4 regions of the Methylobacterium sp. 285MFTsu5.1 genome follow, and region 1 is predicted to be linked to each of the others. Evidence: predicted binding sites of a transcription regulator. Region 1 holds the regulator's gene; each other region holds the start of a gene.
The links. The regulator PhoB, encoded in region 1, activates phosphate uptake and scavenging genes when phosphate is short. The targets are predictions, from matches to a motif close to TGTCATNNANCTGTCAT.
Positions count from the first base shown of each region.

Region 1 (4,258 bases):
TCGCCCGGACGGTGGCGCAGAAGCCGGAGGTGATCCTGTTCGACGAGCCGACCTCGGCGCTCGACCCGATCTCCACCGGCCGCATCGAGGAGCTGATCGAGCAGCTGCGCGACGAGTTCACCATCGTGATCGTCACCCACAACATGCAGCAGGCGGCGCGCATCTCGCAGTTCACCGCCTTCATGTATCTGGGGCAGCTCGTCGAGTTCGGTCCGACCAACCGGATGTTCATGAACCCGACGGAACGCCGCACGCAGGACTACATCACCGGCCGCTTCGGCTAGTCTGCCGGGCCGCTCCGGTCCCGGGACCGCCGCTCGCGTCTCCGGCGCGCCGGCGGGTCCCGCAAGCCTCCCGGAGGGCCGTCCCCGGGACCCCATCGAAGGATCCGCCATGCCCGGCCATATCGTCACCTCCTACGACACCGACCTGGAGAACCTGCGTCGCTCGATCTCGGAGATGGGCGGCGTCGCCGAGAAGATGACCGCGGAGGCGACCGACGCCCTCGTGCGCCGGGACGACACGCTCGCCCAGGCGGTGATCCTCGCCGACAAGCGCCTCGACGCGCTGCAGCGGGACATCGAGGAGCGCGCCGTGCTGCTGATCGCCCGGCGCCAGCCCCTGGCGATCGACCTGCGCGAGACCATCTCGGCGATCCGCGTCTCCGGCGATCTGGAGCGGATCGGCGACCTCGCCAAGAACGTCGCCAAGCGCGTGGTGGCGATCTCCGACCAGGCGCCGGCCCAGAAGATCGTGCTCGGCGTGCGCCACATGAGCGACCTCGCCGAGGGTCAGCTCAAGGACGTGCTCGACGCCTACGGGAGCCGCGACGTCCAGGCGGCCCACGACGTCTGGGAGCGCGACGGCGAGATCGACGCCCTGTACAATTCCCTGTTCCGCGAGCTCCTGACCTACATGATGGAGGATCCGCGCAACATCTCGTTCTGCACGCATCTCCTGTTCTGCGCGAAGAACGTCGAGCGCATCGGCGACCACACCACCAACATCGCCGAGACGATCCACTACCTCGCCACGGGCGAGACGCTGGCGGGTGACCGGCCGAAGAACGACGCGTCGAACTACGCGACCGTGGACGGCGTGCAGGCGCCGTGAGGCGCCGACCCCGGCGCCTTCCTGTGGGCGCGGCCGGGGTCACTCTCCGTGCGGGTTGAGGCGGGGCGGCGCCTCCTGCACCATCCGGGGACCGCCCGCAGAACGAGTCTTCGAACGTGAGCATGCAAGTCCTGATCGTCGAGGACGAGGAGGCCCTGAGCACGCTGCTCCGCTACAACCTGGAGGCCGAGGGCTTCCTGGTGGATTCGGCGGCGCGCGGCGACGACGCCGAGCTGCTCCTGGCGGAGCGGATCCCGGACCTCGTCCTGCTCGACTGGATGCTGCCCGGCCTCTCGGGGATCGAGCTGTGCCGCCGGATCCGGGCGCGCCGGGAGACCGAGCGCCTGCCGGTGATTATGCTCACCGCCCGGGGCGAGGAGGGCGACCGCGTCCGCGGTCTCGGCACGGGCGCCGACGACTACATCGTCAAGCCGTTCTCGGTCCCGGAGCTGCTCGCCCGGATCCGCGCGCTCCTGCGCCGGGCCAAGCCCGCCCACGTCTCGGACCGGCTAGCGGCCGGCGACCTGGAACTCGACCGCATCGGCCACCGCGTCCGCCGCGGCGGCGAGGAGCTGCATCTGGGCCCCACGGAGTTCCGGCTCCTGGAATTCCTGATGCTGGCGCCGGGCCGGGTCTTCTCCCGCGAGCAGCTCCTCGACGGGGTGTGGGGCCACGACGTCTACATCGACGAGCGTACCGTCGACGTCCATGTCGGGCGGCTGCGCAAGGCGCTGAACGGCCCGCGCCAGACCGACCCGATCCGTACGGTCCGGGGCTCGGGCTACGCCTTCGACGAGACCTTCTCGCTGGAGGCCTGAGGCGGCCTCACTGGCCGTCCGGATAGGACTTCGCTCCGGCGCACCGTCATCGCGAGCGCAGCGAAGCGACCCAGGGCGGCGGGACGCCGATGCGCGCGGCGCTGCTGGGTTGCTTCGCTCCGCTCGCAAAGACGGTGGGACGGGCCCGCGAAGATCCGCGCGTCCCGGTCTCCAGGGATTCAGCGCGCCAGCGCCGCGCTCCGGCCCGAGGCGGCCGGCACCGCCTCCAGCGCCGCCAGGACCGTCCCCTCGGTGAGGATCTGCGGCAGCACCTGGGGCTCTCCCGTCCCGGTATAGAGCAGGTAGAGCGGGACGCCGCTGCGCCCGTGCTTCTCCAGGAGGCGGGTAATCTCGGGGTTCTGGTTGGTCCAGTCGCCCTTCATGTAGGTCACGCCGCGCTCGGCCATCGCGGCCCGCACGGCCTTGGTGTTGAGCGAGGTCGCCTCGTTGACCGCGCAGGTGATGCACCACGCGGCGGTCATGTCCACGAAGACGGGGCGGTGCGCGTCGACCAGGGCGTCGAGGCGCGCCTGCGTGAACGGCTCGATCCCGTCGGCGGCGGCCTGCGCGGCCGGCGCGGCGCGGTCCCGGGGCAGGGTGACGGCGAGGGCCCCGACGGCGATCAGCGCCAGCGCGGCGGCGGCCTGCGCGACCCGGCCGGCCCGCGGCGGGGCGGCGCGGCCGTGCTCCCAGGCCCAGGCGGCGAAGCCCACGAGGACGAGGCCGATCAGCGCCGCCAGCAGCCCGCGCGGGTCGACCTGCTGCGCCAGCACCCAGATCAGCCACGCCACGGTGGCGTAGACCGGGAAGGCCAGCACCTGCTTGAGGGTCTCCATCCAGGCGCCCGGCCGCGGCAGCGCCCGCAGGGCCGGCGGCCAGAGGGTCAGGAGCAGGAAGGGCAGGGCGAGGCCGAGGCCGAGGCTCGCGAAGACGGCGAGCGCCACGCCGGCGCTCTGGGTCAGCGCGAAGCCCACCGCCGAGCCCATGAACGGCGCCGTGCAGGGCGTCGCCACCAGGGTCGCGAGCACGCCGGTGAAGAACGAGCCGCTCAGGCCGCCGCGCCGGGTGAGGCCGTCGCCGAGGCCGGCGAGCCGGCCTCCGACATGGACCGCGCCCGAGAGGCTCAGGCCCATCGCGAACAGCAGGTAGGCGAGCCCCGCCACGATGGCGGGCGACTGGAGCTGGAACCCCCAGCCGATCGCGGCCCCGCCGCTCTTCAGGCCGATCAGCGCGGCGGCGAGCGCCAGGAAGCTCGCCAGGACGCCGGCCGTGTAGGCGAGGCCGTGGAGCCGCAGCCGAGCCGGCCCCTCGCCCGCGTGCCGCACGAGGCCGAGCACCTTGATCGACAGGACCGGGAAGACGCAGGGCATCAGATTGAGGATCAGGCCGCCGAGGAAGGCGAAGGCCGCGGCGGTCGCCAGCGTCAGCGCGTCGAAGTCGGCGGCGGCCGGCGCGGTCGCGGGCGGCGCGGTCGCGGCCGGCGCCGCGGCGGCCGGGAGGACCGGCTCGTCGCCGTACGCGAAGGCGAGCCGGCGGGTCCCGGCGGCGTCGACCGCCTCGACCGTCAGGACGCCGGGCAGCGCGGCGGGCACCGGGTCGGTCGGGCTGCTCCGGGCGAGGGTCAGGTGCAGGCCGGTCCCGTCGACGCTCATCACCTGCGCGGCGGCGTTGTCGATCGCCGTCTCGGCGTAGGGGAAGTACGCGGCGTTCCGGACCGCCTCGGGCTTGAGGCCGGCCGCGACGAAATCGAGGCGCAGGGTGTCGCCCTGGCTCGACAGGCTCAGGGGCCAGAGCGCCGGCACGGGGAGCGCGGCGCGGGCGCGCGCGAACAGCGCGGCGTTGGCCGGGTCCGGCTCGGCCTTGCCGACCGGCAGGGTCAGGGCGAGATCGGCCGAGCCGGGCACGCACTCGGTCTCGCAGACGAGGTAAGTCAGCTTGGCCTGGATCCGCACCGGGTCGGCCGGGTCGAGGCTCGGCGGCGGCGTCACCGGGACGAGGAGCGTGACCTCACCCTCGTAGCCGTAGTTCATGAGAGTCGCGATCGGGATGCGCTCCGGCGCCGGCCAGCGGATCGCGCTCGCGTTGAAGCCGGCCGGCAGAGTCCAGGTCACCTCCGGGGGCAAGCCGGAATCGCCCGGGTTGCGCCAGTAGACGTGCCAGCCGGGCTTGACCTGCATCCGCACCGCCAGCGTGAAGGGCTGCGCGCCGGCGACAGCGGCGGGCTCGGCCACGAGGCTCGCGCGCACGAGGTCCGCGGGCGTGCGGAACCCCTGTGCCGCGGCGGCCGAGAGGCTCGCGGCGACGGCCAGGATCAGGAGGGCGAGGCG
Region 1 covers NZ_KB911282.1:61,326-65,583, forward strand. Annotated here, with positions in the region: gene pstB (phosphate ABC transporter ATP-binding protein PstB) at 1-284, shown strand, start outside; gene phoU (phosphate signaling complex protein PhoU) at 394-1,113, shown strand; gene phoB (phosphate regulon transcriptional regulator PhoB) at 1,236-1,931, shown strand; gene H288_RS0118900 (protein-disulfide reductase DsbD domain-containing protein) at 2,111-4,258, opposite strand, start outside.

Region 2 (4,258 bases), on a different contig from region 1:
GCCAATGCCGGCACGCAGGAGGTCACCGGCAACATCGCCGGCGTGGCGCAGGCGGCCGACCGAACCGGCCACGCGGCCGACCACGTGCTGACGGCCGCCACCGCGCTCACGCGTCAGTCGGAGGAACTCGCCGCGGAGGTCGAGCGCTTCCTCACCGGCGTCCGGGCCGCGTGACCCGTCGCCCGGCTCAGTCGAAGCCGCGGGTGAAGCTGAGCCGGTGGTGGGGGCTGCGCCCGAGCTGCGTCAGGCCGGCGCGGTGGACGGCCGTCCCGTAGCCGACGTTGCGCTCCCAGCCGTAGCCGGGATGGCGCCGGGCGAGCCGCCGCATCAGCTGGTCCCGGAGCACCTTGGCGACGATCGACGCGGCGGCGATCTGGGGCACCAAGTGGTCGCCGCCGACGACGGCGCGGCCGGGCAAGCCCGGCAGAGCGTCGCGCCCGTCGACCAGCACGGGCGCGGCGAGGCCGAGCCGCGCCACCGCCCGCGCCATGGCGTCGAGGGTCGCGCCGCGGATGTTGATCCGGTCGATCAGGGCGCGCGACCCCGCCGCCACCGCGACCCGCGCGTGGGCGCGGATCAGGGGGGCCAGCCGGTCGCGCACGGGCTCGGGGACGCGCTTGCTGTCGTCGAGGGCCGCGAGCAGGTCGGCCGGGATCGCCGCCGGATCGAACCAGACCGCGGCCACCACCACGGGTCCGCAGAGCGCGCCGCGCCCGACCTCGTCGCAGCCGATCGCCGCCGGATAGGCGGCGGCCCGGGCGGGATCGAACGGCCCGGCGACCGGGGGCCGGGCTCTGGCGGACCCGGCCGGTCCGGCGGGCGATCCGGCTGGCGGCTTGGCGGGTGGCTTGGCGGGCGGCATCGCGCCCTCCTGCCATTCCGCGCGGACGCCGTCACGCGTCAGGCGGCGTCGCGGGTGCTCCGGGCGCCCCCATGCGCCTCGACGATGTTACCGAAGAACTGCCGCGCGCTCACGTCCCAGCCGCGGCGCAGGGCCTCGGCCCGGCACTCGGCGCGCGACAGGCGCAGGGCCGCCAGCGCGGCGACCCGCAGGTCCGGGTCGAGCACGCCGACCCGCGTGCCGCCGACGACGTCGTTCGGACCCGGCACCGGGAAGGCCGCCACCGGGAGGCCGCTGGCCAGGGCCTCCAGGAGCACGATGCCGAACGTGTCGGTGAGGCTCGGGAAGACGAAGACGTCGCAGGCCGCGTAGACCGCCGAGAGGTCCGCGCCGGTGCGGGTGCCGAGGAAGTGCGCCGCCGGCGCGAGCGCCTGCAGCCGCGCGCGGTCCGGGCCGTCGCCGACCACCACCTTGGTGCCGGGCAGGTCGAGGGCGAGGAAGGCCGCGACGTTCTTCTCCACCGCCAGCCGCCCGACGTAGAGGAACAGCGGCCCCGGCAGGCCGGCGAGTTCCGCCGGCACGGGCGTCCCGGGCTCGGCCGGCCGGAACCGCTCCGTGTCCACGCCCCGGGTCCAGCGCATCAGCCGGCCGAAACCCCGCGCCGCGAGCTCGCCCTGGAGCGAGGCGGTGCTGACCATCGTCCCGCGGGCGGCGCCGTGGAACCGGCGCAGGTACGCGTAGGACCACGCCTCCGGCACCGGGGCGCGGGCGGCGAGGTATTCCGGGAAGCGCGTGTGGTAGCTCGTCGTGAAGGGCAGGTCGTGCGCGAGGCAGTGCCGGCGCGCCGCGAGGCCGACCGGCCCCTCCGTGGCGATGTGCACGTGGCTCGGCCGCTCGGCCCGCCAGCGCGCCGCCACCCGCTCGCGCCCGGCATAGGCGAGGCGGATCTCCGGGTAGCCCGGCAGCGGCAGCGAGCGGAAATCCGCGACGGACAGCAGCGTCGTGGCGAAGCCGTGCTCGGGCGCGCGCCGGACCATCTGCTCGAGGGAGCGCACGACGCCGTTCACCTGGGGGTGCCACGCGTCGCTGGCGATCAGGAGCTTCACGGCGGCGCCCTCACGCCACCGCGCGCCGGCCCGGCAGGGGCTGCGGCACGACCTCGGCCTCCCGCGCCCGCAGGAGGCTCGGGTAGTGCAACACCTCGATGCGGCCGTCGTAGTGCTCCACGAGCCCGGTGCAGGATTCCACCCAGTCGCCGGTGTTGAGGTAGCGCAGGTCGCCGATCGGCCGGTCCGCGGCGTGGTGGATGTGGCCGCAGATCACCCCGTCGGCGCCCTGGCGGCGGGCCTCCTCGGCCAGGATCGTCTCGAAGCGGCCGATGAAGCTCACCGCGTTCTTCACGCGCAGCTTCGCCCAGGCCGACAGCGACCAGTAGGACAGGCCGAGCCGCCGCCGCACCTTGTTGATCAGCGTGTTGAGGGAGAGCGCCAGCGTGTAGGCGCCGTCGCCCAGATGGGCGAGCCACGGCGAGTGGCGCACGACCATGTCGAACTGGTCGCCGTGGATGACGAGGTAGCGCTTGCCGTCTGCCGCCTCGTGGATCGCGGTCTCGGCGAGTTCGATGCCGCCGAAGCTCGTGCCCACGTAGTCGCGCAGGAACTCGTCGTGGTTGCCAGGCAGGTAGACGATCCGCGCGCCCTTGCGGACCTTGCGCAGGAGCTTCTGCACCACGTCGTTGTGCTCCTGCGGCCAGTACCAGCCCGAGCGCAGCTGCCAGCCGTCCACGATGTCGCCGACGAGGTAGATCGTGTCGGCGTCGTAGTCCTTCAGGAACGACAGCAGCAGGCCGGCCTGGCAGCCGCGCGTGCCGAGATGCAGGTCGGACAGGAACAGCGTCCGCACGCGGACCGGCATCTCCTCAACCTCGGCCACGGCACCCTCTCCCGGCGGCTGAACGGTGCCGGGATCCAGAGCGCGATCCGATCTCAGTTTGATGACGCGGGTTCCGACGGGGCGGAAAGACTTCGGTGTGCGGTGCCGCGAAGCCTCTCAACCGGAGCGTAGCTTCGTTGCGTCGCACAAAAAATTTTTTTGGCAAGTTCCGGAAGTTTTTCCGGTTTTCCTTTCGAGCTTCACCGCCTCATAATACCAAGAACCGGCCGCTCGGCACGAGCACGGCCGGACCTTGACAGGAAGGCGGCGAGGACGGCCCTGGAGCCGTTGGACGGGACGGCAATTCGGAGGCGACCGGCGCGCGGGGGCGCGCCGCGACGCGAGCGGCGTGAGGCCGCCTGCCGCTCCGCGGAGACCCCCCGATCACGGCAGAGGATGGCGTTCGAGGGGGTGCGGCGCGAGCCGCTCTCGACGGCGCCGGACCGACTCCCTGAGGACGCTTGGACAACCCGGTGCGGGTTCACGCCCGCGCGCAATGGACTTTTCGGAGGAAACATCATGGCCGCAACCCGGCGCCCCGGTCGCAACCACCTCTTCATCCCGGGCCCCACCAACATCCCGGAGCGCGTCCTGCGCGCCATGCACGTGCCGTCGGAGGATCACCGCTCGCCGAGCTTCCCCGAGCTGGTGAAGCCGCTCCTGCAGGACTCCAAGATGGTGTTCGGCTCGACCGCCGGGACGGTCATCCTGTTCCCGTCCTCGGGCACCGGCATCTGGGAATCGGCCCTGTCCAACACCCTCTGCCGCGGCGACACGGTGCTGACCTCGCGCTACGGCCAGTTCAGCCACCTCTGGGTCGACATGGCCCAGCGCCTCGGCCTCGACGTGGTCGTCCAGGAGGAGGAGTGGGGCACCGGCGCCGATCCGCAGAAGATCGAGGAGGCCCTGCGCGCCGACAAGGACCATAAGATCAAGGCCGTCATGGTCGTCCACAACGAGACCGCCACCGGCGTCACCAGCGACATCGGCGCTGTGCGGAAGGCGATCGACGCCGCCGGGCACCCGGCTCTGCTGTTCGTGGACGGCATCTCGTCGATCGGCTCTCTGCCGTTCGAGATGGACGCGTGGAAGGTCGACTGCGCCATCGCGGGCTCGCAGAAGGGCTTCATGCTGCCGGCCGGCCTCGGCCTGATCTGCATCAGCCCGAAGGCGCTCAAGATCGCCGAGAGCGGCACCGGCCGCAACGACCGGCTCGGCCACGCCTACTTCGCCTGGAAGGACCAGCTGGCCGCCAACGCCACCGGCTACTTCCCCTACACCCCCGTCCTGCCGCTGCTCTACGGCCTGCGCGAGGCCCTGGCGGTCGTGAAGGAAGAGGGGCTGGAGAACGTCTACCACCGCCACCACGTCCTCGCCGAGGCGACCCGCCAGGCGGTCGCGGCCTGGGGCCTCAAGCCCTGCGCCAAGGAGCCCAAGTGGAACTCCGACACGGTCACGGCGATCGTGGTGCCGGAGGGCGCCGAC
Region 2 covers NZ_KB911274.1:199,014-203,271, reverse strand. Annotated here, with positions in the region: gene H288_RS0111115 (HAMP domain-containing methyl-accepting chemotaxis protein) at 1-174, shown strand, start outside; gene H288_RS0111110 (ribonuclease HII) at 188-862, opposite strand; gene H288_RS0111105 (glycosyltransferase family 1 protein) at 901-1,947, opposite strand; gene H288_RS0111100 (UDP-2,3-diacylglucosamine diphosphatase) at 1,958-2,773, opposite strand; gene H288_RS0111095 (aminotransferase class V-fold PLP-dependent enzyme) at 3,293-4,258, shown strand, end outside.
Region 2: the regulator PhoB is predicted to act here: its motif matches at 2,824-2,840, upstream of H288_RS0111100 (UDP-2,3-diacylglucosamine diphosphatase).

Region 3 (4,258 bases), on a different contig from region 1:
TCGGGCAGTTCGGTGGCATCGTCAGCCCCGTGATGGTCGGCTGGGTGAAGGATCTCACCGGCTCGACGACGCCCGCCCTTTACGGGATCGGGGTGCTCTGCCTCGTCGCCGCCGGGCTCGCGCTCTTCGCCATGCCGGCGAGCCTGCGCCGGAGCGACCGCGCGGCGTGAGACGGCCCGCCGCCCCGGCGCGGCCGGGGCGGCGGGCCGCGGCTGGCCCCGGAGCGGGGCGAGACGGGCGTGGCCGCACGCTGCGCGGGCGGGATCGGTCAGGCGCGCGACCGCCGCGACCGAGCGGTCCCGGATCGGCGCCGGGGGCCCCCGAGGTTGCGCGCCGCCAGGATCGGCCGATGCCGACATCCGGTTCAGTCGCCGATCTCAGCGGCCGAAATCAGTGAACGTATCAGTAACCATGGCGGGAATGCCGCCGGTTGCGCGGTGGAGCAAAAAACCTCGCGCTGCCGGACAAACCGCCGGCCGCTCATATTGTATATTATCTGCAACCTCAAGAAACGGAGTGAAATCAACTTGAGGTAGAAATCCCTCGGCTGGCCCGTCGTCTCGGTTTCGTCCCGCAAAGCCCGCGCGAGCGGGCCCACCGGAGACGGGGCACGAGGATCGGGACGCCCTCCAACAGCGATGTCTCAGATGGACCACCTCACCGACCACCGTTCAACCTTCATGCTGGAGAAGGTCGGCGCGATCGTCGCGGCCTACGTCTCGCGCAACGCGATCGAGGTCACGGCACTGCCGGCGCTGATCGACCAAGTGCACACGGCGATCGCGGTGCTCCGCTGCGCGCCGTCGGAGTTCGGCGGGGTCGGGCTGAGCCAGTCGCAGGTCGATGCCTCGATCCAGCAGGACGGCCTGATCAGCTTCATCGACGGCCGGTCCTACCAGACTCTGAAGCGCCACCTCACCGCGCACGGCCTCACCCCCGAGCGGTACCGGGCGAAGTACGGCCTGCCGGCCGACTACCCGATGGTGGCCCCGGGCTACGCCGCGCGGCGCTCGGAGATCGCCCGGGCGATCCAGCTCGGCCACAAGGCGGCCTGAGCGATGGCGCCCGACGCTTCCGCGGATCCGGCCCGGGACCGCGCGCCGGTACCGGGGGCGGCGCGCACGAGCGACGCCCTGAGCCGCATCGCCGGCATCCTCGACGTGCCGGTGGCGAGCTTCTACCCGGATGCCGACCGGCCCGACGCGGCCATGACCCAGGCGGCCGACCTCGTCTCGGCCTTCGTGGCGATCGACAGTCCGGCGGCGCGCCGGACCTGCCTGGCCTTCGTGCGGGCGATGGCGAGTTCCTGAAGCGCCGTGGCGCGCTGCGGGAGGCCGGAGACCGGGTCACTTCGTCGGGGGGCGGAGCGCGGTCTCCGGCCCGTCCGGCCGGACCCGCGTCAGAACACGTGGCGCAGGAGGTAGAAGAGAGCGGCCGCGAGGGTGATCGCCGCCGGCAGGGTCAGGATCCAGGCGAGCGCCATGTTGCGCACCGTGGACATCTGGAGGCCCGAGCCGTTGGCCGCCATCGTGCCGGCGACGCCCGACGACAGGATGTGGGTGGTCGAGACCGGCAGGCCGTAGAGCTCGGCCAGCCCGATCGTGCCGGCGGCGACGATCTCGGCCGACGCGCCCTGCGCGTAGGTCAGGTGGGTCTTGCCGATCTTCTCGCCCACCGTGACGACGATGCGCTTCCATCCGACCATGGTGCCGAGACCCAGCGCCAGGGCGACGCAGACCTTGACCCAGCCCGGGATGTAGCGCGTGCCGTCGTTGAGCAGGCCCGCGTAGCGCTTCAGGTCGGCCTTGTCGGCTTCCGAGAAGTCCGCCCCGGCGCCCGGCAGGACGCGCACCGCGTCGGCGGCGAGGTACATGTCGCTGCGCAGGTTCTGGGTCTGGGCGGCCGGCACCGTGCGGATCGCGCCGTAATTCTTCACGCTGGCGGCGATGTCGTTCGAGAGCGCCGCCAGCGCCGCGTAGACGGGCGGCGTGTTCAGCGCCTTGGTCTTGAGCGCCTCCGTCACGGTCCGGCGCGCGGCCGCGGCGTCCGGCACCGCGGCGCCGGGGGCGCGGGCGGAGAACACCGCGCTCGCCGCCGTCGAGGCCTGCACGAAGGCGGGCGTCGTGTCGTCCGCCATGGTGCGGTTGAGCGCGTAGGCGGTGGGGGCGGCGCCGATCAGGATCAGCATGATCAGGCCCATGCCCTTCTGCCCGTCATTGCCGCCGTGGAAGAACGAGACCAGCGTGCAGGTGAGGATCAGCAGGCCGCGGATCCACGGGGGCGGCGGCGCCTCGCCCGCGGGCGCCTCGTAGAGGTCCCTGCGGCGGACCGTGACCTTCAGGGCGAGCAGCAGCAGCGCCGCGAGCACGAAGCCGCAGACCGGCGAGAACAGCAGCGCCTTGAACACGTTGAGCGCCTGGGTCCAGTCGACGCCCGCGGTGCCGTCGCCGCCGTTCATCAGCTGGTTGGCGAGGCCGACGCCGAGCACCGAGCCGATCAGCGCGTGGGACGACGAGTTCGGCAGCCCGAACGCCCAGGTCCCGAGGTTCCAGATGATGGCCGCCAGCAGCAGCGCGAAGATCATCGCGTAGCCCGCGTGCGAGCCGACGTTGAGGATCAGCTCGACCGGCAGCAGCGTGACGATCGCGTAGGCCACGGCGCCCGAGGACAGCATCACGCCGAGGAAGTTGAACACGCCCGACCAGATCACCGCGACGAGCGGCGGCATCGAGTGCGTGTAGATCACCGTGGCGACCGCGTTGGCGGTGTCGTGGAAGCCGTTCACGAACTCGAAGGCGAGGGCGATCAGCAGGGCGAGGCCGAGCAGCGCGAAGGCGCCGTAGGCCAGGGGCGCTTCCCCGACCGCGTTCATGTCCGCGATGAGGCTCAGCACCGCGTAGCCCAGGCCCGCCACGAGGACGAGCAGGAACGCCACCACCCCGCCGAGATGCATCCCGTGGTCGAGGCGCGGGCCGCCCGCCTTCCGGCCTCCCGCCGCCCCCGACGGCATCACGGCGGTATCGGACATGAACCCTCGCGCGGAATCTTTCGTGGTGAGCGGGGATTAAAACCGCGCGGTGACGGTTGGGTGACGGCCCGCGACGCCGCGCGTCGGCGAGCGTGTCCGAGAGCGTGTCCGAGAGCGTCGGGCGGCGCTGTCACACGCCTGACGCGGTCCGGCCGCTAGCGGACCGGACCGCTCGCCCGATCGCACGAGGGATCCGCATGATTGACGCCACGGTGCCGGCCCTGTCCCTCGGCGCGCTCCTGGCCGTCGTCCAGATCGGCAGCATCGCCGTCGCGGCCCGGCGCCTCGGCCGGGACCACGGCCCGTCGCGGTTCCCGGACGGCGCGCCCGTCTCCCTGGTCCGCCCCCTGCGCGGGGTCGAGGCCTACAGCGAGGAGATGCTCCTCCGCAGCGTCCGTCTCGACTACCCGTCCTACGAGCTGATCTTCTGCGTGGCCGACCCGGCCGACCCGATCGTCCCGATGGTGGAGCGCCTGATCGAGGCCCACCCGCACGTGCCCGCCCGCCTGATCCTCGGCGACGAGCGCGTCAGCGCGAACCCGAAGCTCAACAACTGCCTGCGCGGCTGGCGCGCCGCCGCCCACGACTGGGTGGTGCTCGCCGATTCCAACGTCGCCATGCCGCCGGACTACCTCCAGCGGCTGCAGGCGGCGTGGCGCGCCGATACCGGGCTCGTCTGCTCCACCCCGGCCGGCGCCCGCCCGGGCAGCTTCATGGCGGAGGTGGAGTGCGCCTTCCTGAACACCCTGCAGGCGCGCTGGCAATACGCCGCCGAGGCCTTCGGGCTGGGCTTCGCGCAGGGCAAGAGCATGCTCTGGCACAAGCCCTTCCTGGAGGCGCAGGGCGGCCTCCAGGCGCTCGCGGCCGAGATCGCCGAGGACGCGGCCGCCACCAAGCTCGTGCGTGCCGCCGGCAAGCGGGTCCACCTCGTGGCGAGCCCGTTCGAGCAGCCGCTCGGCCCGCGCGGCTTCCGGGAGGTCTGGTCGCGGCAGCTGCGCTGGGCGCGCCTGCGCCGCGTGACCTTCCCGCTGTTCTTCGCCCCCGAGATCGGCAGCGGCGTCCTGCTGCCGGCGCTCCTCGTCGCCCTCTGGGCCGGAAGCCTCGCGGGCCTCGCGGGCGCTGCCGGCCTCGCCGCCCTGTGCTATGCCGCCGAGCACCGGCTCGCGGCCCGCGCGGGCTGGCACCGCTCGCCCCGCACGCTGGCGGCCTTCCTGGCGCGCGACGCCCTGA
Region 3 covers NZ_KB911280.1:15,380-19,637, reverse strand. Annotated here, with positions in the region: gene H288_RS0116985 (MFS transporter) at 1-170, shown strand, start outside; gene H288_RS0116975 (MucR family transcriptional regulator) at 648-1,055, shown strand; gene H288_RS0116970 (hypothetical protein) at 1,059-1,310, shown strand; gene H288_RS0116965 (inorganic phosphate transporter) at 1,400-3,028, opposite strand; gene H288_RS0116960 (ceramide glucosyltransferase) at 3,226-4,258, shown strand, end outside.
Region 3: the regulator PhoB is predicted to act here: its motif matches at 3,078-3,094, upstream of H288_RS0116965 (inorganic phosphate transporter).

Region 4 (4,258 bases), on a different contig from region 1:
CGCGGTGATGAACATGCCGGTGGCGGCGCTCCGCCGCTCGGCCACCGTGACGTCGTTCGACCCGCTGACCCTGCTGCCGGCGCTCGCCGTGCTCACCGATCGGATCGGCCTGATCGCCACCGCGTCGACCACCTACAACGAGCCCTACCACGTCGCCCGCAAGTTCGCCTCGCTCGACCACATCTCGAAGGGGCGGGCCGGCTGGAACCTCGTCACCTCCGGCAACCCGGACGAGGCCCTGAACTTCGGCCGCGACGCGCATCTGGAGCACGCCACCCGCTACGCCCGGGCGCGCGAGTTCTTCGACGTGGTGACCGGCCTGTGGGATTCCTTCGCGGACGACGCCTTCACGATGGATCCGGCGAGCGGCCTGTTCTTCGACCCGGCGAAGATGCGCGTCCTCGACCACCGCGGCGACTTCCTGAAGGTGAAGGGCCCGCTCAACGTCGCCCGGCCGGTGCAGGGCTGGCCGGTGATCGTCCAGGCCGGCGCCTCCGAGGCCGGCAAGCAGATCGCCGCCGAGACCGCCGAGATGGTGTTCGGCGCGGCCTCGACCGTGGAGGCGGCCCGGGCCTTCTACGCCGACGTGAAGGGCCGGATGCCGGCGGCGGGGCGCGACCCGGACCAGCTCAAGATCCTGCCCGGCTGCTTCATCGTCCTGGGCGAGACGGAGGACGAGGCGCAGGCCAAGAAGGCGCGCCTCGACGACCTCGTCCATCCCGACAGCGGCCTCGCCAACCTCTCGGTCCGCCTCGGCGTCGACGCGACCGGCTTCGCCCTCGACGCGCCGCTCCCGGAGCTCCCCGAGAGCAACGCCAGCAAGAGCGGGCAGGCCCAGATCGTCGACTACGCCCGCCGCACCGGCGCGACCGTGCGGGAACTCGCCCGCAAGGTCGGCGGCTACGGCGGCCTGCAGATGGTCGGCACGCCCGCGCAGGTGGCCGACCGGATGGAGGAGTGGCTGGAGACCCGCGCCTGCGACGGCTTCAACGTGATGTTCCCGTTCGTGCCCGAGGGTCTCGACGACGTGGTCGACCGGCTGGTGCCGGAGCTGCAGCGGCGCGGGCTGTTCCGCCGGGACTACGCCGGGACGACGCTGCGCGACCATCTCGGCCTCGCGCGGCCGGCCAACCGCTTCTTCCCGCCCGACGCCCCGCCCGACGCCCCGCCCGACGCCCCGGCTCGGCCAGGGGGCTGATCGACCCGCCGCGCGGGCCGGCGCGGTCCCGCGCCGTCGGGGTGCGTGGCGGATCATGCGAACGGCGCGAACCTCCGGTCGTGTCGCGCGGTTATTCTCGGATCGTCGCGCGCCGATGGGAGGGGATCGTGCCCGAGGCTGTTCCGCCCCTGTCCGGGTGCCGCGTCCTCGTCGTCGAGGACGAGTATCTCATCGCCAGCGAGGTCAAGCGCTGGTTGCACAGCGCCGGGGCCGAGGTGATCGGCCCGGTCCCACGCGCGGATCTCGCCCTGGACCTGATCGCCGAGCAGACGCCCGACGCCGCGGTGCTCGACGTGAATCTGGGCGACGGGAACAGCGTCTATCCGGTCGCCGAGCGTCTCGGCGTCCTCGGCGTGCCGTACCTGTTCGCCACCGGCGACGTGCGGGTCACCGGCGCCCCGGCCGAGGCGAGCCGGCCCATCCTGGAGAAGCCCTTCGTGGCGGCGGAGCTGGTCCGGGCCGTGACCCGACTCGTCGCGGCCGCCTGAGGCCGCCGCGCCGCCTCAGAGAGGGCCCGGCCCGGGATGCGGGCCCATGCGCCGGCGGTCGTGCTCGATGGCGAAGACGTGGGCGTAGAGGTTCGCGACCCAGCCCCGCCCCTCGACCGTGAGGTCGAGGAACCGGATCGCGTCCCCGATCACGGGCTCGATCTTGCCCCAGAAGAACGACGGGTAGCGCTCCGCGAGGTCGGCCGGGCTGTCGTAGCCGAGTTCCGCGTTGACGCCGATCTCGGCGAATTCGTGGAACAGGGCGTTCAATTTGCGCGGGTAGAGCGGGTCGCCGAGCTGACCGATCAGGTCGGCCGCCCGCAGCAGGCCGGCCTCGGTCCCGGTCTCGCGATGGGAATCGTCCTCGGGGACCGGGAAGCGGGTCAGCTCAATCGCCCGGATGACCCGGGACGCGTCGACGAGATCGTGCGTGCCGAAGCGCTCCTGCACGGCCAGCTTCGAGCGCTCCACGTGGTAGGGTGCCAGCGCCGCGTCAGAGGCGCCCCGGGGCAGGCTGACGGTCGTGCCCTGCGCGTCGATGACGAAGGCCTGCAGCCGGTCTCCGGCGCAGACGCCGCGCACGTAGCCGATGTCGTGGTAGAGGGCGGCCAGGATCATGTGCAGCCAGTCCTCGGGCGTGATGCCCTGCTGCAGGAAGCGGCCGCGGAGGATGTCCTGGGCGACCAGGGTGACGAGGGCCGTGTGGTCGCCGTCATGGTAGAGGGCGTCGCTCCCGACGATCCGCTCGATCGTCAGGCGCGCCGCGGCCTCGATGATCTCGGCGTAGCGCGGCTCCCGGCTGCCGAAGGTCCGCTGGTAGGTCAGGGCCAGGTGCTCGCCGAGGGCGTCGGCGAGCATCTTGGTCGCGTCGAACATGGGATCCTCGCCGTCAGCTGCGTCGGGCGGCGCCGCGCCCGGCCGGGTCGATGGAGATCACGCGGATCGCCCCCCGCGATCGACGAGCCGCTCCTCGAGATAGGCCGCCGCGTCCGCGTAGAGTTCGTAGCGGCGCAGCAGCACCGCCCGCTTCTCGGCCTTCGTCGCCGCGTCGAGCTTGGCGCGGGCCCTGTCGGCGCGGGCGCGCAGCTTCCCGGCGAGCTTCTCGAAGGCGGCATCGATGCGCGCGCCGACCTTCTCGCCCTCGGCGCGCGCCGGATCGGGGTCGTCCCGCCGGCGCTTCGGCCCGGCCCTCTTCGCTTCTCCAGCCATGACGCATCTCCGGTCGCCCCGATCGGTGGCGGAACCGTATGACGGAACGATCACGGGCGCGACATGGGATCGGCCGCCGCGGGCGCGGCGCTTTCTCAGGCGTGTCACGGAACGCTGCTCTAGGTCGGCCCCGCGACGCGCAGGAGAACCGGCGATGCGGCCCGACGACAGCTCTGCCCCGGATGCCACCTTGAATGCCAACGCGGATGCCACCCTGGAGGCGATCCGGCGTGACCTCGCCGACAGCTACGACGAGGAGCTGGAACTCGGGCTCGAGGAGGATCGCCTCGACCGGCTCGCGGCCGAGCTCGGCGGCGCGCCGCCCGATCATCTCGACCGCAAGGTCTATTTCCGCGCGCTGCTCCGGCTGCAGCACGAGCTGGTCCGGCTCCAGGACTGGGTGCAGGACCGGAAACTGCGCGTGGTCGTGCTGTTCGAGGGCCGCGACTCGGCCGGCAAGGGCGGCGTGATCAAGCGGATCACCCAGCGCCTCAATCCCCGCGTCTGCCGCGTCGCCGCCTTGCCCGCCCCGAGCGAGCGCGAGCGGACGCAATGGTATTTCCAGCGCTACGTCTCCCATCTGCCCGCCGGCGGCGAGATCGTGCTGTTCGACCGCTCCTGGTACAACCGCGCCGGCGTCGAGCGGGTCATGGGCTTCTGCACCGAGGCGGAGGTCGAGGAGTTCTTCCGGTCGGTCCCCGAATTCGAGCGCATGCTGGTGCGCTCCGGCATCGTCCTGGTAAAATACTGGTTCTCGATCACCGATGCCGAGCAGGAATTCCGCTTCCGGATGCGGATCCGCGATCCGCTCAAGCAGTGGAAGCTGTCGCCCATGGACGTCGAGTCGCGGCGCCGCTGGGAGGACTACACCCGGGCCAAGGAGGACATGCTGGCGCGGACCCATATCCCCGAGGCGCCCTGGTGGGTGGTCGAGGCGGTCGACAAGCGACGGGCCCGCCTGAACTGTATCAGCCACCTGCTCGACCAGATCCCCTACGGCAGCGTGGAGCACCCGGCGGTCCACTTGCCCGAGCGCCTGCGGCACGCGGACTACGTGCGCGGCCCGGTCCCCGCCGCGATGCTCGTTCCGGCCGCGTTCTGATCGCGGCGCGGAGACGGCGCGGGAGTCGTGATCCTGTCGCGGTGGCGCGGCTATAGCGCCGCCATGGCGAAGCGCCCCATGACTCTCGACCTGTTCACGACCCTGGATATCGTCGATGACGACGTCTCGGCCGTCGTCGACGCCTATCTGGCCGATCCCACGCCCGGTTCGGTGGCGTTCGGGGACGGCTTCCGCATCGATCCCGCGGCCGCGGTGGCCTCGCATCCCTTCGCCCGGACG
Region 4 covers NZ_KB911270.1:513,429-517,686, reverse strand. Annotated here, with positions in the region: gene H288_RS0102640 (LLM class flavin-dependent oxidoreductase) at 1-1,198, shown strand, start outside; gene H288_RS0102635 (response regulator) at 1,327-1,707, shown strand; gene H288_RS0102630 (hypothetical protein) at 1,723-2,583, opposite strand; gene H288_RS0102625 (hypothetical protein) at 2,641-2,916, opposite strand; gene ppk2 (polyphosphate kinase 2) at 3,071-4,018, shown strand; gene H288_RS0102615 (hypothetical protein) at 4,097-4,258, shown strand, end outside.
Region 4: the regulator PhoB is predicted to act here: its motif matches at 2,955-2,971, upstream of ppk2 (polyphosphate kinase 2).